4 regions of the Serratia bockelmannii genome follow, and region 1 is predicted to be linked to each of the others. Evidence: predicted binding sites of a transcription regulator. Region 1 holds the regulator's gene; each other region holds the start of a gene.
The links. Region 1 encodes Fur, which represses iron uptake genes when iron is present. Its sites were predicted from a motif close to ATAATAATGAGAACNACTATCAA; they were not measured.

Region 2: a site for Fur is predicted at 1,857-1,879, ahead of ACSJLU_RS16085 (isochorismate synthase). Genes of this name have one in related genera too.
Region 3: a site for Fur is predicted at 1,437-1,459, ahead of fepD (Fe(3+)-siderophore ABC transporter permease). Genes of this name have one in related genera too.
Region 4: a site for Fur is predicted at 1,574-1,596, ahead of sufA (Fe-S cluster assembly scaffold SufA). Genes of this name have one in related genera too.

What each region holds. Positions count from the first base shown of each region.
Region 1 is NZ_CP196512.1:1,218,962-1,222,088, reverse strand. It holds gene ybfE (LexA regulated protein) at 73-360, shown strand; gene fldA (flavodoxin FldA) at 625-1,164, shown strand; gene fur (ferric iron uptake transcriptional regulator) at 1,494-1,940, shown strand; gene ACSJLU_RS05790 (beta-N-acetylhexosaminidase) at 2,187-3,127, opposite strand, start outside.
Region 2 is NZ_CP196512.1:3,367,590-3,370,716, forward strand. It holds gene dhbA (2,3-dihydro-2,3-dihydroxybenzoate dehydrogenase) at 1-529, opposite strand, end outside; gene ACSJLU_RS16085 (isochorismate synthase) at 632-1,822, opposite strand; gene ACSJLU_RS16090 (4'-phosphopantetheinyl transferase family protein) at 2,013-2,732, opposite strand; gene ACSJLU_RS16095 (HepT-like ribonuclease domain-containing protein) at 2,740-3,111, opposite strand; gene ACSJLU_RS16100 (nucleotidyltransferase family protein) at 3,108-3,127, opposite strand, start outside.
Region 3 is NZ_CP196512.1:3,725,270-3,728,396, forward strand. It holds RNA gene ACSJLU_RS17785 (RtT sRNA) at 1-45, shown strand, start outside; gene fepB (Fe2+-enterobactin ABC transporter substrate-binding protein) at 253-1,260, shown strand; gene fepD (Fe(3+)-siderophore ABC transporter permease) at 1,475-2,530, shown strand; gene fepG (iron-enterobactin ABC transporter permease) at 2,530-3,127, shown strand, end outside.
Region 4 is NZ_CP196512.1:2,249,335-2,252,461, forward strand. It holds gene ydiJ (D-2-hydroxyglutarate dehydrogenase YdiJ) at 1-257, shown strand, start outside; gene menI (1,4-dihydroxy-2-naphthoyl-CoA hydrolase) at 254-670, shown strand; gene ACSJLU_RS10840 (hypothetical protein) at 716-1,120, opposite strand; gene sufA (Fe-S cluster assembly scaffold SufA) at 1,647-2,018, shown strand; gene sufB (Fe-S cluster assembly protein SufB) at 2,033-3,127, shown strand, end outside.

The sequences.
Region 1 (3,127 bases):
AGTGTGTTAACCGATGCCTCCGGAAGCGTGCGAGCGCTTTTTGATGCAAACTCCCTTGCAGTACCGCTACCTATGGCAAAAGAACAAACGGATCGCACGACGCTGGATCTGTTCGCAGATGAACGCCGTCCGGGGCGCCCGAAAACCAACCCGCTTTCCCGCGATGAACAGCTTAGAATCAATAAGCGCAATCAGTTACGGCGCGATAAAGTGCGTGGATTGCGACGCGTAGAGCTGAAAATCAACGCGGACGCGGTGGATGCCCTGAACAAACTGGCGGAACAGCGCAACATCAGCCGCAGCGAACTCATCGAGCAGATGCTGTTGGCACAACTGGCGGAAGAACAGCCGGAACATTGATCTCTTCGGCCGCACGCGCGGCGCGGCGTTAAGGACAACGCCGGATCGACCCCGCTTTTCTTCATTCTCCGGCATCGCATAAATGCGATAAAACCCCGGCGCCACTTTCTGGCATGATACGCATTTACCGGTAAGAGACTGCGCCTGTCGGCGCCCGCCCCGGAGGCGAAAGGCTCTTGCCATGGCATCATTTTAATCGGCGTCAGCGGCGGCAGTGCTGGCATCGAGTAATGCAATTACTTGAATTTAAAGGTTATACGCGATATGGCTACTGTAGGCATTTTCTTTGGCAGCGACACTGGCAATACCGAAAACATTGCCAAAATGATCCAGAAAATTCTCCAGAAACAGTTTGGCGACGACGTCTCTGAAGTGCATGACATCGCTAAAAGCAGCAAAGAAGACCTGGAAGGGTTCGATATCCTGCTGCTGGGTATCCCGACCTGGTACTACGGTGAAGCGCAGTGTGACTGGGATGATTTCTTCCCGACGCTGGAAGAAGTCGACTTCAACGGCAAACTGGTGGCGCTGTTCGGCTGCGGCGACCAGGAAGACTACGCGGAATACTTCTGTGACGCGATGGGCACCATCCGCGACATCATCGAACCGCGCGGCGCGGCCATCGTGGGCCACTGGCCGACCAAAGGCTACCACTTCGAGGCCTCCAAAGGTCTGGCGGACGACGATCACTTCATCGGTCTGGCGATCGACGAAGACCGTCAGCCGGAGCTGACCAACGAGCGCGTGGACGCTTGGGTCAAACAGATTGTCGAAGAGCTGAGCCTGGCCGATATCGTCGGCTAAACCCCGGCACTGGCGAAAGGTTGAACAAAGGCCCTGTAAAGTGCATAGTGTGCCGACAGGGCCGTCATCGGCAACAGGGATTGCTGCGATAGAAGCTACAGATTTGTAACTTCCCACCCCGTCACGGTAGACTGAGATATCGGTTTATCCCATCCATCAAGGCGTTGCATGCAAAACATGCAATAGTGCAATTATATCTTTGTTAACAACCGGCGGTTTCCATTTAGTACAACCGGTTCTATAATGAGACGCATTAACTCTTTGTGCCGACCGATGCCACAGGCGAGTACGCCTCAACTTGATTAGCATAGTAACAGGACTGAATTCGCATGACCGACAACAACATCGCATTGAAGAAGGCCGGCTTAAAAGTCACGCTTCCGCGACTCAAAATCCTGGAAGTACTGCAAAATCCGGAATGCCATCACGTCAGTGCGGAAGATTTGTACAAAAAACTGATTGATATGGGCGAAGAGATCGGGCTGGCAACGGTTTATCGCGTACTGAACCAGTTTGACGATGCGGGCATTGTGACACGTCACAATTTCGAAGGCGGCAAGTCCGTGTTCGAGCTGACCCAACAGCATCACCACGATCACCTGATTTGCCTGGACTGCGGCAAAGTGATCGAATTCAGCGACGAATCCATCGAAGTGCGCCAGCGTGATATCGCCAAGCAGCACGGTATCAAGCTCACCAACCACAGCCTGTACCTGTACGGCCACTGTGAAACCGGTGACTGCCGCGAAGACGAAACGCTGCACGACAAGAAGTAAGCCCTGACCGGCTATGAAAAACCGCCTCACACCGAGGCGGTTTTTTTATGCCCGCCGTACAGCAGACAAAAAAATCCCCGGACAAGCCGGGGGAAAATCATGTCATGAAATATCACAATTGCAGCGGCACAGCGACTCCACGTACTACTCTCACTACAACGTCCGCCCTACGCCGACACGCGTGGGCGAACGCATTCCCCCTTCGTTATACGGCCGCCGCCAGGGCAGCGGGCCGTTGCACCGGGCTTAGACCTTCTCGGCGCGGCTGTAGCGTTTGCCGTCCGGGCTGACCGAACGCACCTGCACTTCACCGGAGATCGCCGGCTTGGCCTTGGCATCATAGCGCTGCCACTGCTTGCCACCGTCGGTGGAGTACTCGATGCCCAACCCCGGCAGCGCGATATTCGCCTCCAGCTTGCCGCCCGCTACGCGTGCGCCCGGTACCGGCAGACGGTAAGCGACGCCGCCCTTGTCCAGCTTGGCCAGTTCACGCTGGCCCAGGATATTGGCAAAGCGCAGCCAGTCTTTCTCCAGCGTCTTGGTATCGACAAAGTGGGTTTCCCCGCCTTTGTATTCGCGGCCGGCACGATAGTCCTGCTCCCAACCGGCGCGGTGCCAGGCGCGTTCTGCCACCGAGAGCGCGCGCGGGAAGATCATGTATTCCATCTGCGGGTCGGTGCGCTGGGTTTCGCTCCACAGCTGAGCGGACAGCCCGTAGGCGCCCGGCCACGGCTTGTCGCTCTTGGCGTTGAAGTGGTTGCCATCGCGATCGACCGAGGTTTCCGCATTCTGCGGCATGTTGTCCGGCGCGAAGCTGAACACCTTGCGTTCGTCGCTGAAGCGGGTACCCCAGTAGTAACCGCGCTCGTCCGGGTTCACCTCGTAAGGGAAGTCCATATAGACGTAGTCCGGGTTGGAGACCACCACTTCATACCCTTTATTGGCCCAGTCGTTAACGCTATCGAAACCGCCCCAATACAGGGTGTCCCAGAAGTTGACGCCCACGCGCGAGGTGGCGAACGCCTTCGAACTCTCGGCGTCTTTCAGGCCGTCTTGCCAGGCCTGCATTCTGTCGATGCCGTGCGCTTTCACCAACTTGCTGACCTCTTGACCAAAGTAGCTCGGCAGGTGCTCCATGTCGGCCACTTTGCCCTCTTTGATCATCACCTGGCACACCTGAGACTTGG
Region 2 (3,127 bases), 2.1 Mb from region 1:
ACACCAGATTGCACCGCACGCCGAACGGCGCCATTTCCAGCCCCACGCAGTGGTTCAGGCTAGTCAGCGCCGCCTTGGAGGCGCAGTAGGCCGCCATCTGCGCGCGCGGTACGTGCGCGGCGTTGGAGCCGATGCTGACGATCGCCCCGCTGCGCTGCGCCTTAAAGTGCGGCAGCACGGCGCGGAACAGGTAAAACGCCCCCGAGGCATTGACGTTGATGCACTGATGCCAGTCGTCCACGCTCAGATCTTCGGTATTGCCCATGCGCAGAATGCCGGCGGCGTTGACCAACACGTCCAGTTGCGGGTTCTCCGCCAGCTGTTGGCGGCACACCGCCTCCACCTGCTCCGGCCGGCTGATGTCCAGCGTCACGCAAGGGTAAGGCAAATCCGGGTTGGCGAACTCGCGGTCAAACCCCACCACCTCGGCGCCCTGCGTCAAAAAATGCCGGGCGATCTGCTCGCCGATGCCGCGCGCCGCGCCGGTCACCCACACGCGTTTGCCGGTGAAATCCATCTGAATGCTCATGCGCGCACCGCCATCCGGGCGCACAGCCGGGTCATATTGTTGTTCATCGTTGTCTCCTGCGAAAAGGATAGGATGCGGCGCGCGCTGCGCCGCAAAGTGGCCCTACAGCGCGCCGCTGTTCAGGCCGAAAGCGTTGAGCATGGTGCCCAGTTTGGCGGCGGTTTCCAGCCACTCGGACTGCGGCGTCGAGGCGGCGACGATACCCGCGCCGGCGAACAGCCGCACCCGGTTGCCGCGCAGCAGGCCGCTGCGGATGACGATCGCCCACTCGCCGTCGCCGTTGGCGTCGCACCAGCCGACGATGCCGCTGAACAGGCCGCGATCGTGCGGTTCCAGATCGGCGATCAGTTGGCGGGCGCTCTCGGTCGGGAAGCCGCACAGCGCCGGCGTCGGATGCAGCAGACAGGCCAGCTGCATCACGTTGAGATTCGGGTTCAGCAGCTCGCCGCGAATGCGGGTGGACAAATGCCACATGGTGCCGGTACTGAGCAGCGACGGGCCGCTGGGCACGCTCAGGCTGGCGCACAGCGGTGCCAGGTGCCGACGGATGTCGTCGATCACCAGCTTGTGTTCGTATTTGTCTTTGGTCGAGCGCATCAGGCGCTCGCTGCCGAGGCGATCCTGTTGCGGATCGTCCTGACGGCGCGCCGAGCCCGCCAGCGGGTTGGTGTGGATCTCGCCGCCCTGCTTGCGGATCAGCAGCTCCGGGCTGGCGCCGATCAGCACGCCGCCATCGGCCAGCGGCAGGGAAAAGTGGTAACCGGTCGGGTTCTGCACCATCAGGTTATTGAGGATCTGGTGGCCCGCCACCGGCTGCTCCAGCTCGATGTCGAGGATGCGCGACAGCACCGCCTTGTCCAGCTTGCCCTGTTTAAAGCGGCTGACCGCTTCCGCCACCGCATGCTTGAAGCGCGGTTCGTCCGGAATGCTGGTGCAGGCGGCCAGGCGATGCGGCTGTTGCAGCATCGGGCGCGCGGCGCGGGTAAAGCTGTCGTTGGCGACAAACTGGCAGTTTTCAGGCACGTACAGGCAGGAAGGCCGGCGCGTATCGAACGGAATGGCGCCCACCACCACCGGCGTCTCTTGGCCGGCGGCTTTGGCGCGCGTCAGCGCCTGGCGAATATGCTGCGTCAGCGCGCTGCCTTCCTGCTCGCCGCCGAACGCCGGCGTTTCGATACGCTCAAACACACCGTCGGCGGAGAGGGACCGGAATTCGGACCGGTACAAAAAGGTCGATTGTTCGGCGTACACAAACCCGGGGAAGGTTTGGTTTTCTGTCGTCAGTGTCGCCACAAGACCACTCCTTTGTTGCGCCTTACCAATGATAATGTTTATGCGAATAATTATCATTAGCTATAAAAAGGAGAATAAACTACACCGGAACCCCACCGTGGGTCAATCTCCGATGAATGAATCTTTCCGCCCGCCGCGGCACATCCGCGTTACGGTGCCGCAAGAAATAACACACTGTTATTATTATGTTTTAGCAAAAAATAAAAGTCGTGACATCGTCACCTTCACGCCAAAAACGCCCGTTAAACCGGCGGCCGGCGGGGCAATTTGGCGTCAAGGTCTTAAGCAACGCTAATACAAACGTCTGCCGCTGCGTATCCACGGCGACCATGCGCGCATCGAGAAAATCGAAGTAACAGCGCACCTGCGGATAAAGCGCCTTGAACAGGCTCTCTTTGGCGGAAAACGTCAGCGTCAGCAGTTCGTTGAACGCCAGCGCCTCGCGCAGTAACGCCTCGCGCTCCCCCGCCGAAACGATCGCCCCCCACAGCTCCTCCGCCCGCACGTCGGAGAGCAGCGTCTCCACATCCAACCCAACGCCACCCAGCCCGCTCTCGCGGTGTACGGCGCACAACGCGGTATCCGAATTATGGCTCAGCGCCCCGGCGATACCCGGCGGCCACTGCGGCGCGCGATCTTCGCCGCGCGCCAGGGTGAAATCGGCAAAACCGAGCGGCGCCAACAGTTGCCGCGCCAGAACACGCCCGGCCAGATACTCCGCACGGCGCTTCGGCACCGCGCGCGCCAGATGATCCGGCAGCGCAAAGCCCGCCTCGGGAAAACGCTCGTCGCGATACTCCGCCAGTGCAAAATGGCAGCACGCCACCTGGCCCGGATAGCCGTCCGGCGTGAAAAATTCGATATTGCGGATAAAAGTGGGGCTCCGGCAGGAACCAGAGTCACTGTCCAAAGAAAGCTTAATCACCGTCGTTTAACTTCTCAGCATCCTGGCGTACCGCCAACAGCTGTGTAAGCAGTTCCGGCAACGCCGTTTGCACCGTCGCCCAGACCACTTCAAGGTTGATATCAAAATAACCGTGCGCAATGCGATTACGCATGCCGCGCATGTTTCGCCAGGGGATTTCAGGATGGCGTTGCGTAAACGCGGGGCTGCCATCCATGATTTTCGTCACGGCTTCACCGATAATAATCAGGCTCATAATGACCGCCTGCTGAGTGCGTTTATCTTCGATAAAATCTGCCGCCGCCAAGCCATCAACGAAATCACAGGCATCCTGCGCCGCCTGTTGCATGTGGCTCAGATAATCGACCAGCCGCGCATCTTTCATACCGGTTGGGCCTCCG
Region 3 (3,127 bases), 2.5 Mb from region 1:
CGTAGGGTGAGGCCACAGGCCGAATCAATCCTGCACGACCCACCCATTCAGAGAAAAGCGCCTTTGGGCGCTTTTTTCGTTTCTGTCTCACCCACTTCCCTTTTCTTCGTATTCTTTCTTTATTCACCACGCGCTGAGATACGAATGGTTATCATTTTGCCGGCTTGAATGGTAAATTAGCGAGCATCCACCACGCAGCCAATCCGCCGCCGGATTGATACGCCTTAGTTCAAGGAAAGAAAGAGCCCGCTCATGACCCTATCCTTACGCCAGCTGTTCATTGCATTTATCGCCACCTCCAGCCTGTTGCTCAGCGGCTGCGGCCCGGACGACAAGAGCGACGAGCAAAAACCGTCCGCCCCTGCTGCCGACAGCAGTTGGCCGCGCACCATCGACAGCGCCAAAGGGAAATTCACGCTGGAAAAACCGCCGCTGCGCATCGTGTCCACCAGCGTCACCATCACCGGTACGCTGCTGGCGATCGACGCCCCGGTGGTCGCCAGCGCCGCCACCAGCCCAAATCCCCTGGTGGCCGATAAACAAGGCTTCTTTACCCAGTGGAGCGAAGTGGCCAAACAGCGCCACGTCGAACGGCTGTATCAGGTGGAGCCCAATGCCGAAGCCGTCGCCGCCGCCGCGCCGGATTTGATCGTCGTCGCCGCCACCGGCGGGGATTCAGCGCTGAAGCTGTACGATCAGCTGTCCGCCATTGCGCCGACGTTAGTACTCGATTATGGCGACAAAAGCTGGCAACAGCTGGCCAGCGAGCTCGGTGAGATCACCGGTCACGAAGCCGGCGCCAAACAGGCGGAAGATCGTTTCGAACAGCGTGTGGAGCAAGTGAAGCAGGCGATCACCCTGCCGCCACAGCCGACCACGCCGCTGGTGTATGCCGACAACGGCCGCGAGGCTATGCTGTGGACACCGGGCTCCGCCCAGGGCAAGCTGCTGACCCAGCTTGGCTTCCAATTGGCCACCCCGCCGGAAAGCGCCAAAGGCAACGCCAGCATGGGTAAACGCCATGACATCATCCAGATCTCCGGCGAAAAAATGGCCGAAGGCCTGAACGGCAAAACCCTGATCCTGTTCGCCACCAATGAGCGCAAAGTGCAAGAGGTGCTGACCAACCCGTTCCTTAAACATCTGGAGCCGGTGGAACAGCGGCACGTCTACGCCGTCGGCAACGACACCTTCCGCCTCGATTATTACAGTGCCACCAACATGCTGAACCAAATCGAACGGCTGTTCAAAAAGCCCTGAGCCACGCCGTCGGCAGGTCAGGCTCCTGCCGACGCTTTCAACAAGCGGGGCGACCGTTCACATTCAATCAATTGAAATATCAATAGTTATTAACATCGTCAACGCACCTTTGCCACCAACCGGCGGGTGCATGCGGGCGTAAACTCGTGCTACTATTAGCGCCCGCATGAACGCAAATAACAATGAGAATAAAAATCATACAGGAGTTACCGGTGTGAACGTACCCACTCCGACTGAGCGGACGCTTTCGTCCGCACCGCACGCAGCTTACGCCAGTGGCTTCAAACGCCTCGCCGGGTTCGGTATCGGTTTGGTGCTGTTGCTGCTGTGCATCATTGCCAGCCTGATGCTGGGTTCCAAGGCCATCCCCTTCCATACCGTCTGGCTCAGCCTGCAGGGCGCCGCGAGCGGTTCCGACAGCACCATCATTCTCAACGCCCGGGTGCCCCGTACGCTGGCGGGCATTTTAGCCGGCATGGCGCTCGGCGCCGCCGGCGCGCTGATTCAGGCGTTGACGCGCAATCCGCTGGCCGATCCCGGCGTGCTCGGCATCAACGCCGGCGCCAGCTTCGCCGTGGTCATCGGCATCATGTTTTTCGGCGCCGCCACCACTGAAAGCTATATGGCCTATGCCTTCGTCGGCGCTGCCCTCACCACCCTGCTGGTCTACCTGATCGGCACGCTGGCGGGTGGGCGCATCAACCCGGTGCGGCTGACGCTGGCCGGCGTGGCGATCGGCGCGGTACTGCTCGGCATCACCACCGGGCTGTCGCTGATCGATCCACAAACCTTTGACCAACTGCGCTTCTGGCAGGCCGGCACGCTGGATATCCGCACGCTGTCCACGCTGCCGGTCACCGCCCCCGCCATTTTGCTCGGCTGCCTGCTGACGCTGCTCATCGCCCGGCCGCTGAATACCATCGGTATGGGGGAAGATTTGGCTATCGCGCTCGGCGCGCGCGTAGTGCTGACTCAGATTGTCGCGGTGGTCGCCATCACGCTGCTGTGCGGCGCGGCGACCGCCACCGTCGGCCCAATCAGTTTCATCGGCCTGATGGTGCCGCATATCGCCCGCTGGTGGGTCGGCCCCGACCAGCGCTGGATCCTGCCCTACTCCATGCTGCTGGCGCCGATTTTACTGCTGTGCGCCGACGTGGTCGGCCGCTTGCTGGCGGCCGGTGAACTGCGGGTTTCCATCGTGGCGGCCTTCATCGGTGCGCCGGTGCTGATCTGGCTGGTGCGCCGCAAGAAAACACTGGGGGGTCTGTAATGAGTCTGCCCCACATGTTGCATATCGGCCGCCCGGACGGCGTCATCAACGGGCGCCTGCCGCTGCGCCTGCTGCTGGTCAATCTTTCGCTGCTGGCGTTGTGCCTGGCGATGGCCGTTGCCGCGCTGTGCTACGGCACACTGCAACTTTCGCTGGAACAGGTCTTTGCCGCGCTCAGCGGCGAGGCGCCGAAAAATCTGGTCACCGTGGTCACCCAATGGCGTTTGCCGCGTATTGCCATGGCGCTGTTGTTAGGCGGCGCGCTCGGCATGAGCGGCGCCATCTTCCAGTCGATTATCCGCAACCCGCTCGGCAGCCCGGACGTGATTGGCTTTAACATGGGGGCTTACACCGGCGCGCTGATCGCCATCACCCTGTTCAACGGCGGCTATTACTACATCGCCGGCGGCGCGCTGGCCGGCGGCATTCTCGCCGCGCTGGCCATCTACCTGCTGGCCTGGCGGCAAGGCATCGCCGGCTTCCGGCTGATCATCGTCGGCATCGCCATCAGCGCGGTCTTGGTCTCCACCAATACCTGGCTGATCATCACCGCTTCGCTGGAGCGCGCCATGGACGCCGCCATGTGGCAGGCCGGTT
Region 4 (3,127 bases), 1.0 Mb from region 1:
CGATTTTCGCCCGTTTCGGCGCCAAACTGGAGAATGTCAGCGTCGGCTGCTGCGGCATGGCGGGGACTTACGGCCATGAAGCCAAGAACCTGCAAAACTCGCTCGGCATTTATGAGCTATCATGGCACCCGACGCTACAGCGTTTGCCGCGGCAGCGCTGCCTGGCGACCGGTTATTCCTGCCGCAGTCAGGTGAAACGCATCGAGGGCAATGGCGTGCGCCACCCATTACAGGCACTTCTGGAGATGATTGAGTGAAATTGTGGAAACGTGAAACATCGCTGGAGCAGCTGAACCGCGCCGGCGACGGCTGCATGGTCAGCCATGTGGGCATCGAGTTTACCCAATTGGGTGAGGATTTCCTCGAGGCCACCATGCCGGTCGATGGCCGTACCCGCCAGCCGTTCGGGCTGTTGCACGGCGGGGCGTCGGTGGTGCTGGCGGAATCGATGGGATCGATGGCCGGTTACCTGTGCAGTGAGGGCGAGCAGAAAGTGGTGGGGCTGGAGATCAACGCCAACCACCTGCGCGCGGTGTTCGATGGCCAGGTGCGCGGGGTATGTCGCGCACTGCACGTCGGCCGTCGCCATCAGGTGTGGCAAATCGAGATCTTCGACGCGCGCGATCGGCTGTGCTGCACCTCGCGTCTGACCACGGCGGTCATCGACTGATCCCCGCCGGTTTCCGCAGGCTGCCGGCCTGCGGAGCCTTTCGCTTTACAGCTGAAACGGTACGCGTTTGACGAAGTCCTTCTGAAACGCGTTCGCCTTCTCCCAGGTGCCTTCCATTGCATATTTTTGGCAGATCAGCGTCAGCGTGTGGCGGGCGAAGTGGTAGCTTTGCACCCGAAACAGCTGGCAGCGCTGCGGATTGTTGATCTCGACGATCAGCCGATTATGCAGTTTGCTGAGCGCGTGCAGGTAGCTGTCGTCATCGCCGTTCTCCAGGCACAGATTGGCCATGGTGAGGCTGACGCTGTTGTACCGCTTCAGGTGGTCGATATTGCATTCCGGGCGCCGCAGCGCCGCTTCGGCCATATAAAAGTCCACCGTAGCGTCGCGCACGCTGAATTTGTAGTCATCAATCTTGCCCAGCAACCATGCGTTGATCGAAAGAGTCATTGGCTTCGCGCTCAAATTCAAATTGAATGATAATCATTATCATATAAATTGCCGCGTTGCCGATCAATCCCCGGCGCGGCGTTTTTTCATCGTGGGGGTGTAAAAGGCCGCCGACGACCCAATTTAATCCTGAGCGACTAAACTTTAACCTGAGGGGCGCGCGCTGGTGCCGCGCCACGAAATGCCGATAAACGCACATTTACGACAGACAGAATGCAGAAATAGGTATTTTCTATGAATGTTTAGATCGGCAGTGTACCGCGGCACTGTAACGCTGACGGGCCACCGGGGAGTGCGGTACGGTGATGCAGGATAAAGAACAAATTCATAGGGATAGCATGCACACCTTGCCGCCAGATGCCGCAAGCCACCACGAATGTCCCGCTGGCTTGCCGCACGCCGCAGCGAAAAACCGCGCTCGCGGTGGATACCCCCGCAAAACAAACGGTTGAAGTGATAATCGTTATCACTAACATATAAGCAACCCAGATTGGCTGTGGCCAAACACGAGTGTGAGGTAGACCCTATGCAAACGGAAAATGTCGGCACCTTTTCTCTGGATGAAAATGTCTGGCAAGGCATTTCGCTCAGCGACAGCGCCGTACGACAAATAACGAAACTGATGCAGCAGGATCCGCAGGTGAAAGGGCTGCAGCTAGGGGTGAAACAATCCGGCTGCGCCGGCTTTGCCTATGTGCTGGATCTGACCCGCGAACCCGCCGATGACGATCTGCTGTTTGAGCGCGACGGCGCCAAACTCTATGTGCCGCTGAAGGCCATGCCGTTCATCGATGGCACCACGGTAGATTACGTCCGCGAAGGGCTGAATCAGATATTCAAATTCAACAACCCTAAAGCTCAGCATGCCTGCGGGTGCGGCGAGAGCTTTGGCGTTTGAGCGATGCAATCAACATGACACGAAGCAATGTAGAAATGCCTAATGAAGTGCAGGCTTGGGTCAGCGAAGGTCGCTACAAAGAAGGTTTCTTCACCCAGCTTGCAACCGATGAGTTGGCCAAAGGCATCAACGAAGAGGTGGTTCGCGCCATCTCGGCCAAGCGCAACGAACCCGAGTGGATGCTGGAATTCCGCCTCGAGGCCTACCGCGCCTGGCTGCAGATGGAAGAGCCGCACTGGCTGAAGGCCAATTACGAACGCCTTAACTACCAGGACTACAGTTACTATTCGGCGCCGTCCTGCGGCAGCTGCGACGATGCCTGCGGTTCGCAACCCGGCGCCGAGCAGCAACCGGGCGCGGCGACGGAAAAAGATTACCTGACCAGCGAAGTGGAGCTGGCGTTCAATCAGCTCGGCGTGCCGGTGCGCGAGGGCAGCGAAGTGGCGGTGGACGCCATCTTCGACTCAGTATCGGTCGCTACCACTTACCGTGAAAAACTGGCGGAGAGCGGGGTGATCTTCTGCTCGTTCGGCGAAGCGATTCAGGAATACCCGGATCTGGTGCGTCAGTACCTGGGGCGCGTAGTGCCGTCCAACGATAACTTCTTCGCTGCGCTGAACGCCGCGGTGGCCTCTGACGGCACCTTCGTCTATGTGCCGAAAGGCGTGCGCTGCCCGATGGAGCTGTCGACCTATTTCCGTATCAACGCCGCCAAAACCGGCCAGTTCGAGCGCACCATCCTGATCGCCGACGAAGGCAGCTATGTCAGCTATATCGAAGGCTGTTCTGCCCCGGTGCGCGACAGCTATCAGCTGCACGCGGCGGTGGTGGAAGTGATCCTGCATAAAGACGCCGAAGTGAAATACTCGACGGTGCAGAACTGGTTCTCCGGCGGTGAGAGCAAGGGCGGTATCCTCAACTTCGTCACCAAGCGCGCGCTGTGCGAAGGCGCCGGCTCGAAAATGTCCTGGACCCAGTCGGAAACCGGCTCGGCCATCACCTGGAAATACCCGAGCGTGATCCTGCAGGGCGACAACTCGATCGGCGAATTCTTCTCGGTGGCGCTGACCAGCGGCCATCAGCAGGCGGACACCGGCACCAAGATGATC